2 regions of the Bacillus sp. F9_6S_D1_P_5 genome follow, and region 1 is predicted to be linked to the other one. Evidence: riboswitches for the same ligand, from Rfam matches in the RefSeq annotation. Region 1 holds a riboswitch; the other holds the start of a gene.
The links. Region 1 has a riboswitch for preQ1 ahead of queC (7-cyano-7-deazaguanine synthase QueC). Riboswitches for the same ligand answer to the same signal wherever they lie in the genome.
Positions count from the first base shown of each region.

Region 1 (7,557 bases):
ATTAGAACTGCTATATCATAAAGGCGGTCAACCACTTCAGCAAATTGGTGAACGTATTTTAATCGCTAGTGGCAGCATTACATATGTTGTAGATAAGCTAGAGAAAAAGGGACTAGTAAAGAGAATTCCGTGCCCGAATGACAGACGTGTTATTTATGCACAATTAACTGAGTCTGGAGAGAACTTTATTGCTTCTATTTTTCCAGGGCATGAGCAAGTTATACATCAGTCGTTTGAAATGTTAACGAAAGAGGAAAAGGATGAATTACTTGATCTATTAAAAAAGATTGGAAAGTATGAAAAGTAATAATATGTTCCAAAGGAGCTTTGGATAAAGAAATCCAAAGCTTTTTTGTTTATATGTAATGATGACAGTATATGCCGTATTTTGCTGTAGAATAAGAGGAGATTTGTAAGTAAGCATTGAATTATAGTAAGGATGCATATAATGGAGAGGAGGCTCGTTCATGTCATTTAAAGACTATGAATATAAACGGCCAAATATTGAAGAATTAAAAGAGAAGTTTACGGTTGCTTTAGAGAAGTTTGATAACGCAAAAACTGTAGAAGAACAAAAACAAGTCATCAATTCAATTAACGAAATTCGCAATGACTTCGGTACAATGGGGAACCTTTGTTACATTCGTCATTCTGTTGATACGACAGATGCTTTTTATAAGGAAGAGCAGGATTTCTTTGATGAATTCTCTCCAGTTGTACAAGGATATGGTACAAAGTATTATAATGCGTTAATACATTCTCCATTCCGTGAAGAATTAGAAGAGTATTATGGGAAGCAATTATTTGCTCTTGCGGAGTGTGATTTAAAAACATATTCTGATGAAGTCGTGAAAGATTTACAATTAGAGAATAAATTGTCTTCACAATATACGCAGTTATTAGCATCTGCCAAAATTGACTTTGCAGGAGAAGAAAGAACATTATCGCAGCTTATTCCATTTATGCAAGGGAAAGAAAGAATTGAACGTAAAGCAGCAAGTGAAGCATATTACGGATTTTTAGCTGAGAATGAGGAAGAGTTAGATCGTATTTATGACGAGCTTGTTAAAGTGAGAACGAAAATCGCAAAATCTTTAGGTTTCAAAAACTTTGTTGAACTTGGATATGCACGAATGTACCGTACAGATTATAATGCGGAAATGGTGGCGAATTATCGTCAGCAAGTGCTAGATTATATCGTTCCTGTTACGACGGAATTAAGAAAACGACAACAAGCACGCATCGGTGTAGAGAAGTTAGCGTATTACGACGAAAACTTTGAATTCCCTACAGGTAACCCAACTCCAAAAGGAGATGCGGATTGGATTGTTAATCATGGGAAAACGATGTATAAAGAGTTATCGGCTGAAACAGATGAATTTTTCAATTTCATGTTAGATAATGATTTATTAGATTTAGTTGCGAAAAAAGGAAAAGCTGGCGGTGGATATTGTACATATATTGAGAATTATAAAGCACCGTTTATTTTCTCAAACTTTAACGGAACATCTGGCGATATTGACGTATTAACACATGAAGCGGGCCATGCTTTCCAAGTGTACGAGAGTCGTAAATTTGAAATTCCAGAATATAATTGGCCAACATATGAAGCGTGTGAAATTCACTCTATGAGTATGGAATTCTTCACATGGCCATGGATGAAGCTATTCTTTGAAGAAGATGCAGATAAATATTACTTCTCTCACTTAAGTTCAGCACTTCTGTTTTTACCGTATGGTGTATCTGTTGATGAATATCAACATTATGTATATGAAAATCCTGAAGCATCACCAGAAGAGCGTAAGACAGCATGGCGTAATATAGAGAAAAAGTATTTGCCGCATCGTGATTATGAGGATAATGATTATTTAGAGCGCGGTGGATTCTGGCAACGTCAAGGGCATATATATAGCTCGCCGTTCTACTATATCGACTACACGTTAGCTCAAATCTGTGCACTGCAATTTTGGAAACGTGCAAGAGATAATAGACAAGAGGCGTGGGAAGATTATGTGAATCTATGCCAACAAGGTGGAAGTAAATCATTCTTAGAATTAGTAGAAATTGCAAATTTAACATCTCCATTTGCTGAAGGCTGTGTGAAAAGTGTTATTACAGAAATTGAAGCGTGGCTACATGCAATTGACGACACAAAATTGTAAAAAACATGCGCTTTTTTTCACATGTTTAACATCGACATAAAGCGAAAATGATGAGATAATAAAAGAAAATTCAGAATACTAAAGAGGTGTTTCTAATAAGGAGCACCTCTTTTCACCAACAAAAAGGGGGGAAAGAAGTATGCTTCAATCTAATATGGATGTGAGTTTAGAAAGTTTGGTGAACTCATTACAGTCTACTCGAAGCACGCTATTATCAGAAATTGAAATGTTAAATGATACAGAGGTGAATGTAAAGCCACGCCGTGATAAATGGAGTATTATTCAAATTTTGCATCATTTGCATTTAGTTGAACAATCAGTGACGTCTGCCCTTGTATATGCTTTACAAAAAAATGAAAGAAACACGACTCCATTTAAAGACCTCCAACTTACGCTTGATCGCACATATAAACGAGAAGCTCCTCAGCAAATGCAACCAACAGAAACGTTAATGAAAAAACAGCAAGGAATTCAATTACTAGAACATTCACGACAAGAACTATTACACGCACTTCATAGTGTGATAGATGAAAAAGATCTATTTGAAAATGGATTAAAGCATCCTATTTTTAATGATTTGAATTTGTATCAGTGGGTTCAATTTCTTGATTTGCATGAACAAAGACATCTTACGCAGTTAAAAGAGGCGAAACACGCAATTTTGCAACGATAATCAGAAGGAAGTGGGAGACCACTTCTTTTTTGATACGTGCATAGTTTTCTTTCTTATTTTGGAATACTACATGGAGAAAGAAAAGAAGGAGTTGAAAAGTATGTCCAAGAAAAAGAAAGAAGAAGAGCGCGCGTGGAAAGCACGTAAAGAAAATCAAAAACCACATGGAAAAGTGAAAGCTTTTGCTGAATTAGTTGAAGGAACAGAAAAAACGTGATGAAATACTCATCACGTTTTTTGTATGAGTGGAAAAGTTAATAAGAAGGTTGTACCAGTACCTTTTTCACTTATAATATCAATTTTTCCATTCATAGCTTGCATAACGCTGAATACGACCATCATTCCAAGACCAGTACCTTTGTCTTTTGTTGAGTAGAAAGGGGATCCAAGGCGTTTTACTTGTTCTTGATCCATGCCAACTCCTGTATCTTTTATATATAATTGAATATGCTTATGATCAGGAACTAATGTGAAATAAAGATCACCGCCTTTTGGCATGGCCTCAATGCAGTTTTTTAAAATATTTAACAAGCATTGATTTAGTTTTTGTTTTTCTCCCGCGATAAAAAAAGAAGTACTTTGCTTTATATAATGAGTACGCACATTTGCTAAATTAGCAAGCGGTGTAATTAGCGATAATGCATGTAATAGTTCTTCTTCTAACTGTAATCTTTGTTCTTTTTCAATACTTGGTTTTGCAAAGGTTAAATAATCTGTAAGAACGTGGTTTGCTTGTTCGATTCCGTTGATGGCTATGTCAATATATAATTTTCGCTCTTGCTCAGTGCATGTATCTGATTGTAAAAGTTGTAAAAATCCTTTCGTTGAAGTTAATGGGTTGCGAATTTCATGAGAGATGGATGCTGCCATTTCACCAATTAAATGAAATTTTTCAGCATTCATAAGTTCGTTTTGTAGACGAACTTGAGTTTGTAATATGTGTAATAAATATAAAATAAGGATGGTACCAAGTATCGTACATAACTCATACACAATAATATGTGGTATATAATCAGCCTTATTTGTAACCTTTGAAAGGAAGAAAGGTATCCAACTAAATCCGTATGTGAGACTGTAAATAATAGCAAGTATTATTTTTATACGATTAGAAGTTCGATTGAAAAATTTGTATGTAAATAGTAGAACAATAAATAGAAGGATAGAACCGATAAGCGATGGGAAAACACCTATTCCTCCTAATAAGAAGCGGTATATATTTAATACCACTAATATTGATCCACCGGCAATAGGACCTCCGGTTAATGTACCGACAACTAATACGATATGACGCATATCAAATTGAAATCCATAATCTGTTTTTGCTGCGAAAGTGATACATAGTATAGTAACGAGGCAACATAATACAATAAATATAGCTGAATTTAATTTAGGAGAGCGTTTCCCTTTTTGATTCCAAAATAAATGGTATACGAGCATTGTAACAAGGATGAATAATATATTTAAAAAGAGATAAATAATAAAGGATTTCAGTGGGATGCCTCCTCTCTTCTCATATTAAATTAATCATACTATAAAATGAAAGAAATGAAATGAGAAATAGCGGAAAAATCAGAAATTTTTTCTGGTAGTATACAATATGTTACAATAAGCTTTGTCAATGAAAGAAGGAATTCCGTGCAATGCGCGGGAGAGGTTCGCGAACTCCCTCTATAAAAAACTATGGAAACAACAATATCTTTAGGTATTGTTTTGTTTTTTTATTGTGACAGTTCAAGAACGTTCTTTCTTCTTATTTGTAGTAGAGAAGGAGAATGAGTGAAATGAAAAAAGAAAAAGCAGTTGTTGTTTTTAGTGGAGGACAAGATAGTACGACATGTTTATTTTGGGCAATAGAGCAGTTTGCAGAAGTAGAGGCTGTAACGTTTAATTACAATCAACGTCATAAGCTAGAAATTGATTGTGCAGCGGAAATTGCAAAAGAGCTAGGAATTAAACATACAGTACTAGATATGAGTCTATTAAATCAACTTGCTCCAAATGCGTTAACGAGAACGGATATGGAGATTACACATGAAGAAGGTGAATTGCCATCGACGTTTGTAGATGGACGAAATTTACTATTCTTATCATTTGCTGCTGTATTAGCAAAACAAGTTGGAGCACGTCATATTGTAACGGGTGTATGTGAAACTGATTTTAGTGGTTATCCAGATTGCCGTGACGTGTTTGTGAAATCGTTAAACGTTACTTTAAATTTATCTATGGATTATCCGTTTGTAATTCATACACCACTTATGTGGATTGATAAAGCGGAAACATGGAAATTATCAGATGAACTTGGAGCATTCGAGTTTGTTCGAGAAAAAACATTAACATGTTATAACGGAATCATTGGTGATGGTTGCGGTGAATGTCCAGCATGTCAACTTCGTAAAGCAGGATTAGATACGTACCTACAAGAACGCGAAGGAGCGAGTAACTAATGGATAATTTCTTTGGATTTCGCATCGTAGAAAATTTGCAAAAAATGGACAAGGATATTCAGCGTAAACAGCTCAAATATCATAATAAACGAGTAATGGTCAGCAAGGAATTTACTTTTGATGCAGCCCACCATTTACACTGTTATGAAGGAAAATGTAAAAACTTACATGGACACACATATAAAGTGGTATTTGGGATTAGTGGATATGTAAATGAAATAGGTCTTGCGATTGACTTTGGAGATATAAAAGAAATTTGGAAGAATGAAATAGAAATTTATTTAGACCATCGTTATTTAAACGAAACGTTACCAGCGATGAATACAACTGCTGAAAATATGGTCGTTTGGATTTATGAAAAGATGGCAGAAGCGTTAACAAAAGATAATCGTGTGAACGAATATAAAGGAGCTCGTGTTGAATTTGTTCGTCTATTTGAGACTCCGACTAGTTATGCAGAAGTAAGACGGGAGTGGATGCTCGATGAGTAAAATCCCTGTCTTAGAAATATTTGGTCCGACTATTCAAGGTGAAGGAATGGTTGTAGGACAAAAGACGATGTTTATCCGTACAGCTGGCTGTGATTATAGCTGTGCTTGGTGTGATTCTGCTTTTACGTGGGATGGATCGGCTAAAGATCAAATTAGACAGATGACAGCAGAGGAAGTTTGGAATGAGCTTGTAGAAATTGGTGGGGAAAATTTTTCTCATGTTACGATTTCAGGTGGAAATCCGGCATTGCTGAAAAATATTGAGTTTCTCCTTTCTATATTAAAAGAGAATGGAATGCGAACGGCAATCGAAACGCAAGGGAGTAAATGGCAAGATTGGTTACTTCAAATTGATGAGATAACGATTTCTCCAAAACCACCAAGTTCGGCAATGAATACTGATTTTCAGAAGTTAGATGCTATTATTCAGAAACTAGCAGGAAAAGATATTAGTTTAAAGGTAGTAGTATTTGACGATTATGACTTCGAGTATGCAGTTAAGATGCATGAACGTTATCCAGATGTACCATTCTTCTTACAAGTAGGGAATGATGATACAAAAACTGTGGATGATGCGATGTTGATTAAAAAGCTATTGGATAAGTATGAGTGGCTTATTGAAAAAGCGGTTAACTGTAAAGAAATGAATAATGCAAAAGTATTGCCGCAGCTTCATGCGTTAGTATGGGGAAATAAACGCGGAGTATAATGAGAAGGGATGTTTAAAATGGCAGGAAGATTAGATGAAGATTTAAAAGATGTAACATTATTAGGAAATCAAAATACAAAATATTTATTTGAGTATAGCCCAGACATTTTAGAGGTATTTGATAACAATCATCCAAACCGTGATTATTTTGTTAAATTCAATTGTCCTGAATTTACAAGCTTATGTCCGAAAACAGGTCAACCAGATTTTGCAACAATTTATATTAGCTACATTCCAGAACAAAGAATGGTAGAGAGTAAATCTTTAAAGCTATATTTATTTAGTTTCCGCAATCACGGTGACTTCCATGAAGATTGCATGAACGTTATTATGAATGATTTAATTAAATTAATGGATCCGCGCTACATTGAGGTATGGGGGAAATTCACACCACGTGGAGGGATTTCAATTGATCCTTACTGCAACTACGGTCGCCCAGGAACGAAATATGAACAAATGGCAGACTACCGCATGATGAACCACGATCTATATCCAGAAACAATTGATAATCGTTAATAGAAAGAAAGGGCCTGTATACTGTACAGGCCCTTTCTTTCTATTATATTATGCATTTTGGTTAATGACAGTATAGTTTTTATGACTTACAACTGTAAGAGGTTCCATATCTAGTTCTCTGAAATTCTCCATAATTGTTATATCAACAATAACAGAGTTTTGATTTACTTTTTGAACACGGCCTTGCATGCCACCTTTAAATTCGATGATATCTCCAGTTTCTGCGATCTGCATAAGCAACTCTCCTTGTTACAGTTTTTCCAAAAAAGAATAATTTGGGATTTTTTATTTTCCTTTATTTTGAACTATGTTTCCTGTTTTGTAAATGTTTTCAAAGTAAAAATTCGAAAAATATTCACTTTTTGTAAGAAAATATATGAAAAAACATGTTTTTAGGAGATGAACGGGAGAAATGCAGATATTTTTATATAAGAGTATAATGAAAATATACAATGACCTACTAAAGTGGGAGAAACTAGGGGCGGTAAAATGATGTTTGAAGTTGTGGGGAGCTTTATAGCAATTTTATTATTTTTATTTTCTTATATACAGTTGAAGAAAA
Region 1 covers NZ_JBTREW010000020.1:31,894-39,450, reverse strand. Annotated here, with positions in the region: gene ACUXEY_RS21575 (MarR family winged helix-turn-helix transcriptional regulator) at 1-307, shown strand, start outside; gene ACUXEY_RS21570 (M3 family oligoendopeptidase) at 468-2,162, shown strand; gene ACUXEY_RS21565 (DinB family protein) at 2,302-2,835, shown strand; gene ACUXEY_RS21560 (DUF6254 family protein) at 2,936-3,052, shown strand; gene kinB (sporulation sensor histidine kinase KinB) at 3,064-4,272, opposite strand; PreQ1 riboswitch class I at 4,480-4,523, shown strand; gene queC (7-cyano-7-deazaguanine synthase QueC) at 4,617-5,279, shown strand; gene queD (6-carboxytetrahydropterin synthase QueD) at 5,279-5,770, shown strand; gene queE (7-carboxy-7-deazaguanine synthase QueE) at 5,763-6,479, shown strand; gene queF (preQ(1) synthase) at 6,498-6,995, shown strand; gene ACUXEY_RS21530 (YkvS family protein) at 7,044-7,229, opposite strand; gene ACUXEY_RS21525 (hypothetical protein) at 7,485-7,557, shown strand, end outside.

Region 2 (7,557 bases), on a different contig from region 1:
TGAGCTAAGTGTACTTCCGTATATACCAAACCAAAAAACAAGATTTAATGGATTGGATATCGCAATTAAAAAACCTGCCATAAACGATTGTTTCAGCCCACCTACCTCTTCTTTTTTATATTCCATATTCGAGTGGGAAATTCCTTGTTTTACACTTTGAAATCCTAAATAAAATAATAAGAAAAACCCTGTGCAATACATAAAAGCTTGTACATATGTATACATAAACAGAGAAGATAAACCGAAATAGATGAGAAGCATAAACAAAATATCTGCAGTCATTCCACCAATTCCAACAACCCACGCATGCCAAAAACCTCGTTCAATTCCTCGTTTTAACATTTCAATATTAATCGGACCTACTGGTGCAGCTAATGAAATACCTAATACAATTTGTTGTATAATCGCTCTACCCTTTCTACTTCCTTTACTATTAAGTAATGATGTAATGATTAAAAATAGACTAGCTTTCATCAAAATATTTACTACTAAAACACCCTTTTTTATCCAAAATATACAAAAGAGCCACCTGGATGATGGCTCTTACTTTTCTATCTTATGAAGAAAAGGACATTTTCCTTTTATCGGTTCTACATCGTCTCCTATGAAATATTGTTTCCATTCCCGATGTTCCGGATCACCATAATGACTAATGTTAGGATGCTTCGGCAGCTGATCCCACTTTTCAACTCGCTCTCGGACCGTTTGTCTGGAATATGCTCCTTTAGGACGATCCCCTTCTAATCCATCAAAGATGGTGCGTGGTTGGAATCCAATAACGAGAGAATTTCCTAAATGTCTAGTTTTTCGTTGTTTATAAGCTGGCGCATTTCCAAATGCGAATATCGGTTCACCACCAAATGAAAATTCCCATAAGTAATGGTCTGGGTCTTCAGGAATTTGCTTCGGCCATGTTTGGTCATCTTGTTCATGTGAATATTGTAATAATTTCCAAAAGTAATCACGATAATATTCCAGTGATTGTTCCTCACATTCTGGTTCCACAAAAAGAAAAAATCCCCTTCTTACAATTGGGCGCTCTTTCATTAATTCTAAAAAAGATAACATTGTATGTGACAAATGGCTCCAATCATTATGAGAGAGAAAGGAATAACGAAGCTCATTCTTTTTCAAAGCAGTTAAACCAAAATAACATGGGAAAGTTGGTTCTAATACGATGTTTGAAAAATTTTCAAATTCTTTTGCAACCCAATTCGGTATATCCGTTCTCATTCTCATCCCATCATTATCTAATAAATAAGACTCATTCATTCTTTCACCTCACTATGTATAGCATTCAATTAAGACCATTACATACTCGGCCTGTCCTATACCTATTTAAAAATTCGACTGAAAAATTATTTAAAAATACAAAAAATAAAATCGCTTACTTGACTAAATTCTCCCAATTCGTGTATATTTAAATTAATCATTTAGCAGAATATTCAAGATTATAGCATTTTTAGTTTATATTATCTTTTCAAATGAATTTCACTAAATGAAAAACGTAAATGTTTTTTAGGAGGAATTGTAACATGCAAGGAAAAGTAAAATGGTTTAACAACGAAAAAGGTTTTGGATTTATCGAAATGGAAGGCGCTGACGATGTATTCGTACATTTCTCTGCTATTCAAGGCGAAGGCTACAAAGCTTTAGAAGAAGGTCAAGAAGTATCTTTCGATATCACTGAAGGAAACCGCGGACCTCAAGCTGCTAACGTAGTAAAACTTTAATCCAACATATGACAGGAGGTTACCTAACTTGGTAACCTCCTTTGTTATTCCTTTGTATATTTCCGTTTTCCAGAGCAAAAACTATGTGAAATGCGCAATATACAAAGGAGGAATTAGCAATGGGATCAGAAGTAAATGATTTTGAAGAAGTAAAATTCCGTGTAGAAACAGCACAAAAAATGGTAGGATCAGCGACAATTTCAATGGATCCAGATACATTAGAGCATGCTACTACTGCTGTAGAAGCCGCTCGCTCCCAGCTTGAAATTATGAAGTCTGTTGCAACAGATTTAGATGAGCCGTTTCTGATGAATGAGGAAAAAAAATTAAGTCAATGCGAGCATCAATTAAATGAAGCGAAGCACTAAAAAACATCCAGAGAATTTTCTCTGGATGTTTTTTCATGACAGCTGTTCTCCATACTTTTTCAACGTTTCTCCAACTGTACATTGCCTGATACAAAATGAATGAGCGTAATACTTACTATTCGTCTTTCGATTATGTTCTCGCAAAAAACACCCTTCACAATACGTTTCTAATAAGTCATTTACCTCTGTAATGAGTTGCTTTTTATCCACCTTTGCACCTCTCTATTCGGTTATTTCTTTATGACTATCAATGACGGTTCCTTCTAATGCTTGTGTAGCTAATTGATGTGCTTCTTTGTTTTGTTTTCTAGATATCGGCTCACATACAAGTTTTAATTTCATTTGCTTCGCCTTTTGTTCAATTTGATCTAAGTAATGATTTAAATGCTCATCATAACAAGGCCATTCTCCAGCCAATTGCTGCAGTACAACTTGCGAATCGCCGCGGAGTGTAACTGCTTCATACTTAATTGCTAATTCCTCGAGTATATTCATACCATATAATAATGACGCATATTCCGCTTCATTATTATCATATATGCCTTCTATGTATGCATTACGGCGAATTCGGTATTTTGCATTTCCTTTTTTATAGTATACACATATACCTACTCCAGCTTCTTTCGTCTGTACATCATAACCACCATCAAAATAAACGAGTATTTCTTGGGGCTCTTCCTCCACTTGTTTACTCAGCTTTTTCATTTCCTTTAATGACCATTCTGCATCCATTTCATCGTAAAATAATAATTCCTTCACTCTTCCTGTTTTCTCGAAATCCTCTGCAAATTGAAGTACTTCTTCTATGTTCATATAATCTGTCGTTAACTCTGTCTGCAAACCGCGCTTTGTTTTATACAACCAATGAATTTTATATTTCATACTAGATTCCCCTTATATAAGACTTCTTATATGTAGCCAGCTAATGAAAGCCTCACTTTATTTTATTATATTGTATCAAGAGTCACAGCATTATATTCAATATGATTACATACAAAAAGAGCTATGCCTTTAGGAATAGCTCTTTCATCTATTACATAAATCTTTCAAATTGTACTCGTTTATTAATCCAGTACATTACAGGCATACCAATCGCCATGACAACAAATTCACCAACTGCACATGTCAACCAAGACAACATAAATGGTAAACCCAATGCAAGATGAAGTTCAATTGCAATCATAAACATTGTAATTGTAAAGATAACTGTATTAAAAATCATACGAGCCCAAACACCTTTAATAAATCGCATAGAAATAATCGTTGCAACTAATGCAAGAATAGATTGCCCTACTCCAAATACTAAATCGTAAGCGATCATAGGTGAGAAAAAGAGATTCGTTAAAAATACACCTAATACAATTCCGTAAATTGCTTTCTTATTAAATACAACAAGATGATTAAACATCTCTGAAATACGAAACTGTACATTCGTAAAGCCAAATGGCTGAATAAGCATAGAAACAGCAATATATAATGCCGCTAAAATACCATTACCGACTAAAGTTCTAATATTCATGACAAAATCTCCTTAGTTTTTTTACGTGGGATGGTTTCGAACCACGTTATTCGTTTTTTAAGCAACAAGATTATATTCTACGCAATACACACTCTTTCGTCAATAGATTCCTATCATGAACTACCTTTTTTCTTTTAGACAACGTATAATAAAACATATGAAAGTTTTAGGAGGTTTCACTTCATGACAGCAACAATTCAAAATGAAAGAGTGATCGTTTCCATTTCTGACAAAGGTGCAGAATTACAAAGCGTTCGCTTAAAAGAAGATAACACTGAATACTTATGGCAAGGCGATTCTACTTATTGGGGGCGCCGCGCACCCATTTTATTCCCAATTGTCGGCCGATTAGTAGATAATACATACTACGTAGATGGTACACCATATTCTTTAACACAACACGGCTTTGCTCGTGATCTTACATTCTCTGTAAAAGAACAAAGTGAAACGAAAATCACTTATATTGTTACTAGTAATGAAGAAACATTAAAAAAATACCCATACGAATTCGAATTACTCGTTTCTTATGAGCTAGACGGACAAATCGTTCATGTAACATATGAAGTAAATAATCCTTCTTCAAAAGAGATGTTCTTCTCAATCGGAGCACATCCTGGTTTCAACTTCCCGTTATTAGAGGGTGAATCATTTACAGATTATCATTTATCCTTTAATGGTTCTGAACGCATAGAAACAAGCGTATTAGAAGGACCTTACCTTTCAAGCAAAAAACAATTAATCGCTGAAAATACGAATGAATTACCACTTACATACGATTTATTTAAAAATGATGCACTTATTTTTGAAAATATGAACACGGATGAAATCTCTATTCGTTCTCATAAACATAATAAATTTGTAAAAGTAGAATTTGACGGATTCCCATTTGTCGGCGTATGGACACCAGGCGAGAATGCACCTTTCTTATGTATTGAACCTTGGTACGGAATTGCCGATGAAGTAACTCCAGCAAAAGATTTCAAGGAAAAAAAAGGAATTCAATCTTTACAAGCGAATGAAACATTTACATGTCGTTATAGCATTACAATCGGCTAATTACTCTATCCCCTACTTCAAAGAAACATATAAGTAGGGGATCATCTTATCATTTGGAGGTTTCTCATTTTGATTGAAGTATATATTGATGGTGCATCAAAAGGAAATCCTGGTCCTTCTGGTGCGGGAGTATTTATTAAAGGGGTTCAACCAGCTGTACAATTATCATTACCCCTCGGGACAATGTCCAATCATGAAGCAGAATACCACGCTTTACTTGCGGCATTAAAATATTGCACGGAGCATAATTATAACATTGTCTCTTTTCGTACAGATTCGCAACTTGTCGAGCGAGCTGTCGAAAAAGAATACGCAAAAAATAAAATGTTTGCACCTTTATTAGAAGAAGCACTGCAGTACATAAAAAATTTCGACCTCTTTTTTATTAAGTGGATTCCAAGTAGTCAAAATAAAGTTGCTGATGAGTTAGCTAGAAAGGCTATCTTACAAAATTAACGGGGGTATGAGTGTGAAAAAAGATTGGATTGCTCCTCTTGCTTTATTATTTGTCTCTTTTATTTGGGGAGCTACGTTTGTTGTCGTTCAAAATGCTATGTCTTTCGTTGGTCCATTTACTTTTAATGGTATTCGCTTTTTATTCGCCGGAATTATTTTATTATTCGTTCAAATGATTTTCGCAAAAAAAACTTCAAAACAAGATATAAAACAGAGTAGCCTTGCTGGATTAATCGTTGGATTCTTTTTATGTGTTGGCTATGTGTTACAAACATTCGGCTTACTTTATACAACTTCTTCAAAAGCAGGATTCTTAACAGGGCTTAGTATCGTTATGGTACCTATTTTGTCTTTTATCTTTTTAAAACAAAAAGCTACTATTTTTATCGTAATAGGCATTGCTGTAGCAACAGCAGGTTTATACTTATTAACAGCTGGTGATTCATTTCAATTAAACATTGGAGATATACTCGTTCTCGGTTGCGCGGTTGCTTTCGCTGCTCATATTCTTGTTAATGGCTTCTTCTCTAAGAAAATATCACCTTTATTGTTAAGTACGTCGCAAGTGTTAGCTGTCGGTATGTTTTCTTCTATTTGCGCCTTTTTGTTTGAAGATTGGGAAAAATTACTTTCAGCAGCACTATGGACGAATTCTTCCTTTTTATTCGCCCTATTTCTAACTTCTCTATTCGCAACATCCATTGCTTTTTTCATTCAAACATCAGCGCAAAAACATACATCTCCAACGAGAGTAGCCATTATTTTCGCAATGGAGCCCGTTTTCGCTGCCTTAACAGGCGTTCTCGTTGCAAACGAACAACTTTCTATTTCTGCTATTATCGGATGTCTATGTATTTTCCTAGGCATGGTTTTTGTTGAGTTACCTTCCAAAACAAAAAAAGAAGCGCAGGCTGCGTGAAGTTACGCTTGTAACTTCCGCATAAAAGCCTTAGCGCTTTTTTTATCTGTAATTTCTTCTTCTTTCAATCGTTCTAATAACGCAACAAAATAACTCCCATCAAACTGAAACTGATGTTTAATTGTCGCTTCTATTGCCGCGTTCACAATTCCATCAGATGCACCAGTATATCCTTGTCCGAACATAATAAACCCTTGTGCTTCCTCTGACAATTTAAATCCTTTCGTATGTAAGAATGAAAGATAATCTTCTATTGTTTGCATGTTATTCCCACCTACTCAAAAATTCTCCATCTCCTATCATACATGTTTTTACAAGCTATGAGAATGAAATTTATATGACAACTTTGTAAATCTATCCGAAGTAGACGATAGAGGATTTCCTTACAATATAAAAGAATATGTAACTGGTAACTTATTTTATATTAAAGGGGATAGGGATATAAAATGAAACAAGCACTATTAATTATTGATGCGCAACAAGAGTTAATGGATGGAAATGAAAAAGAAAATGCAGTTTTTCGTAAAACCGAGTTACTATCCACACTAAATACAGCTGTGCAGAAAGCAATCGATGCAAATGCCCTTATTGTTTTCGTAAGAGATATCGATGTTGCTTCTGGTAGCGGTGAGGGATTTGAAGTACATAATGAAATTCAAGTACCTCAGTCTGCAATCCTTATTAATAAAGCAGCAACGAACGCATTCTATGGCACTTCTTTACTTGAACTTTTAAAAGAAGAGAAGATTGGCCATATCGTTATCGGTGGATGTAAAACAGAGCATTGTATCGACACCGCAGTTAGAACTGCGACTGTACAAGGATGTGACGTTACATTAATTAAAAATGGTCATTCCACAACTGATTCTAACGTATTATCTGCAGAGCAAATTATTGCTCATCATAATAAAATTCTACATGGACATTATAATGTGGATCATTTTTCAGTTGTTAGGGATGTCGAGGAAGACCTTTTTGTACCTATTCATGATCAATATCGTGATTAACGAAAAAGAATCCTTCATTCAGAAGGATTCTTTTTTATCCAAAAATTTGCGCTGCAATGCTATATAACTCATTATTCCTTTTTAATAATTGATCGCTATTTTTCATCATAATTGGTGGTGTATTCGCCTTTTTAAAACCAGCAATCTCTAACTCTTTCAGAAAATTGTCCTTTCCTTCTGGTACATCCATTCTTAATTTCCCATTATGTCCTCTTGCTAAAGCATGTACTATTCTCATTGCCATTGCATCATTTTTAGCAACGATCGGTCCTATTATTTTATTTTCTGGCGTTTGTATACTTATACCGTATCCTACTACATTTTCTTTTGTATCCTTTACAACGACACACTGATCACTTTGCATAATTCTTTGTTTTAAAAACTCGTTTCGACTTGTTCCAAATGCGCCTTCATCTATTTTTATTATCCCTTCTAAATCCACCTCTTTATACCCCATCATATATTCTTCAGCTTCTGCACATTTATGATTCGCATTGTA
Region 2 covers NZ_JBTREW010000009.1:100,614-108,170, forward strand. Annotated here, with positions in the region: gene ACUXEY_RS13160 (LysE family transporter) at 1-474, opposite strand, end outside; gene ACUXEY_RS13165 (YqcI/YcgG family protein) at 544-1,272, opposite strand; gene cspB (cold shock-like protein CspB) at 1,536-1,733, shown strand; gene ACUXEY_RS13175 (DUF2564 family protein) at 1,853-2,101, shown strand; gene ACUXEY_RS13180 (zinc-finger domain-containing protein) at 2,135-2,311, opposite strand; gene ACUXEY_RS13185 (ribonuclease H family protein) at 2,324-2,983, opposite strand; gene ACUXEY_RS13190 (QueT transporter family protein) at 3,135-3,620, opposite strand; PreQ1 riboswitch class I at 3,627-3,671, opposite strand; gene ACUXEY_RS13195 (aldose 1-epimerase family protein) at 3,804-4,676, shown strand; gene ACUXEY_RS13200 (reverse transcriptase-like protein) at 4,746-5,132, shown strand; gene ACUXEY_RS13205 (DMT family transporter) at 5,146-6,051, shown strand; gene ACUXEY_RS13210 (DUF6123 family protein) at 6,054-6,314, opposite strand; gene ACUXEY_RS13215 (cysteine hydrolase family protein) at 6,498-7,058, shown strand; gene ACUXEY_RS13220 (GNAT family N-acetyltransferase) at 7,093-7,557, opposite strand, start outside.
Region 2: another riboswitch for preQ1. It lies ahead of ACUXEY_RS13190 (QueT transporter family protein); the one in region 1 lies ahead of queC (7-cyano-7-deazaguanine synthase QueC).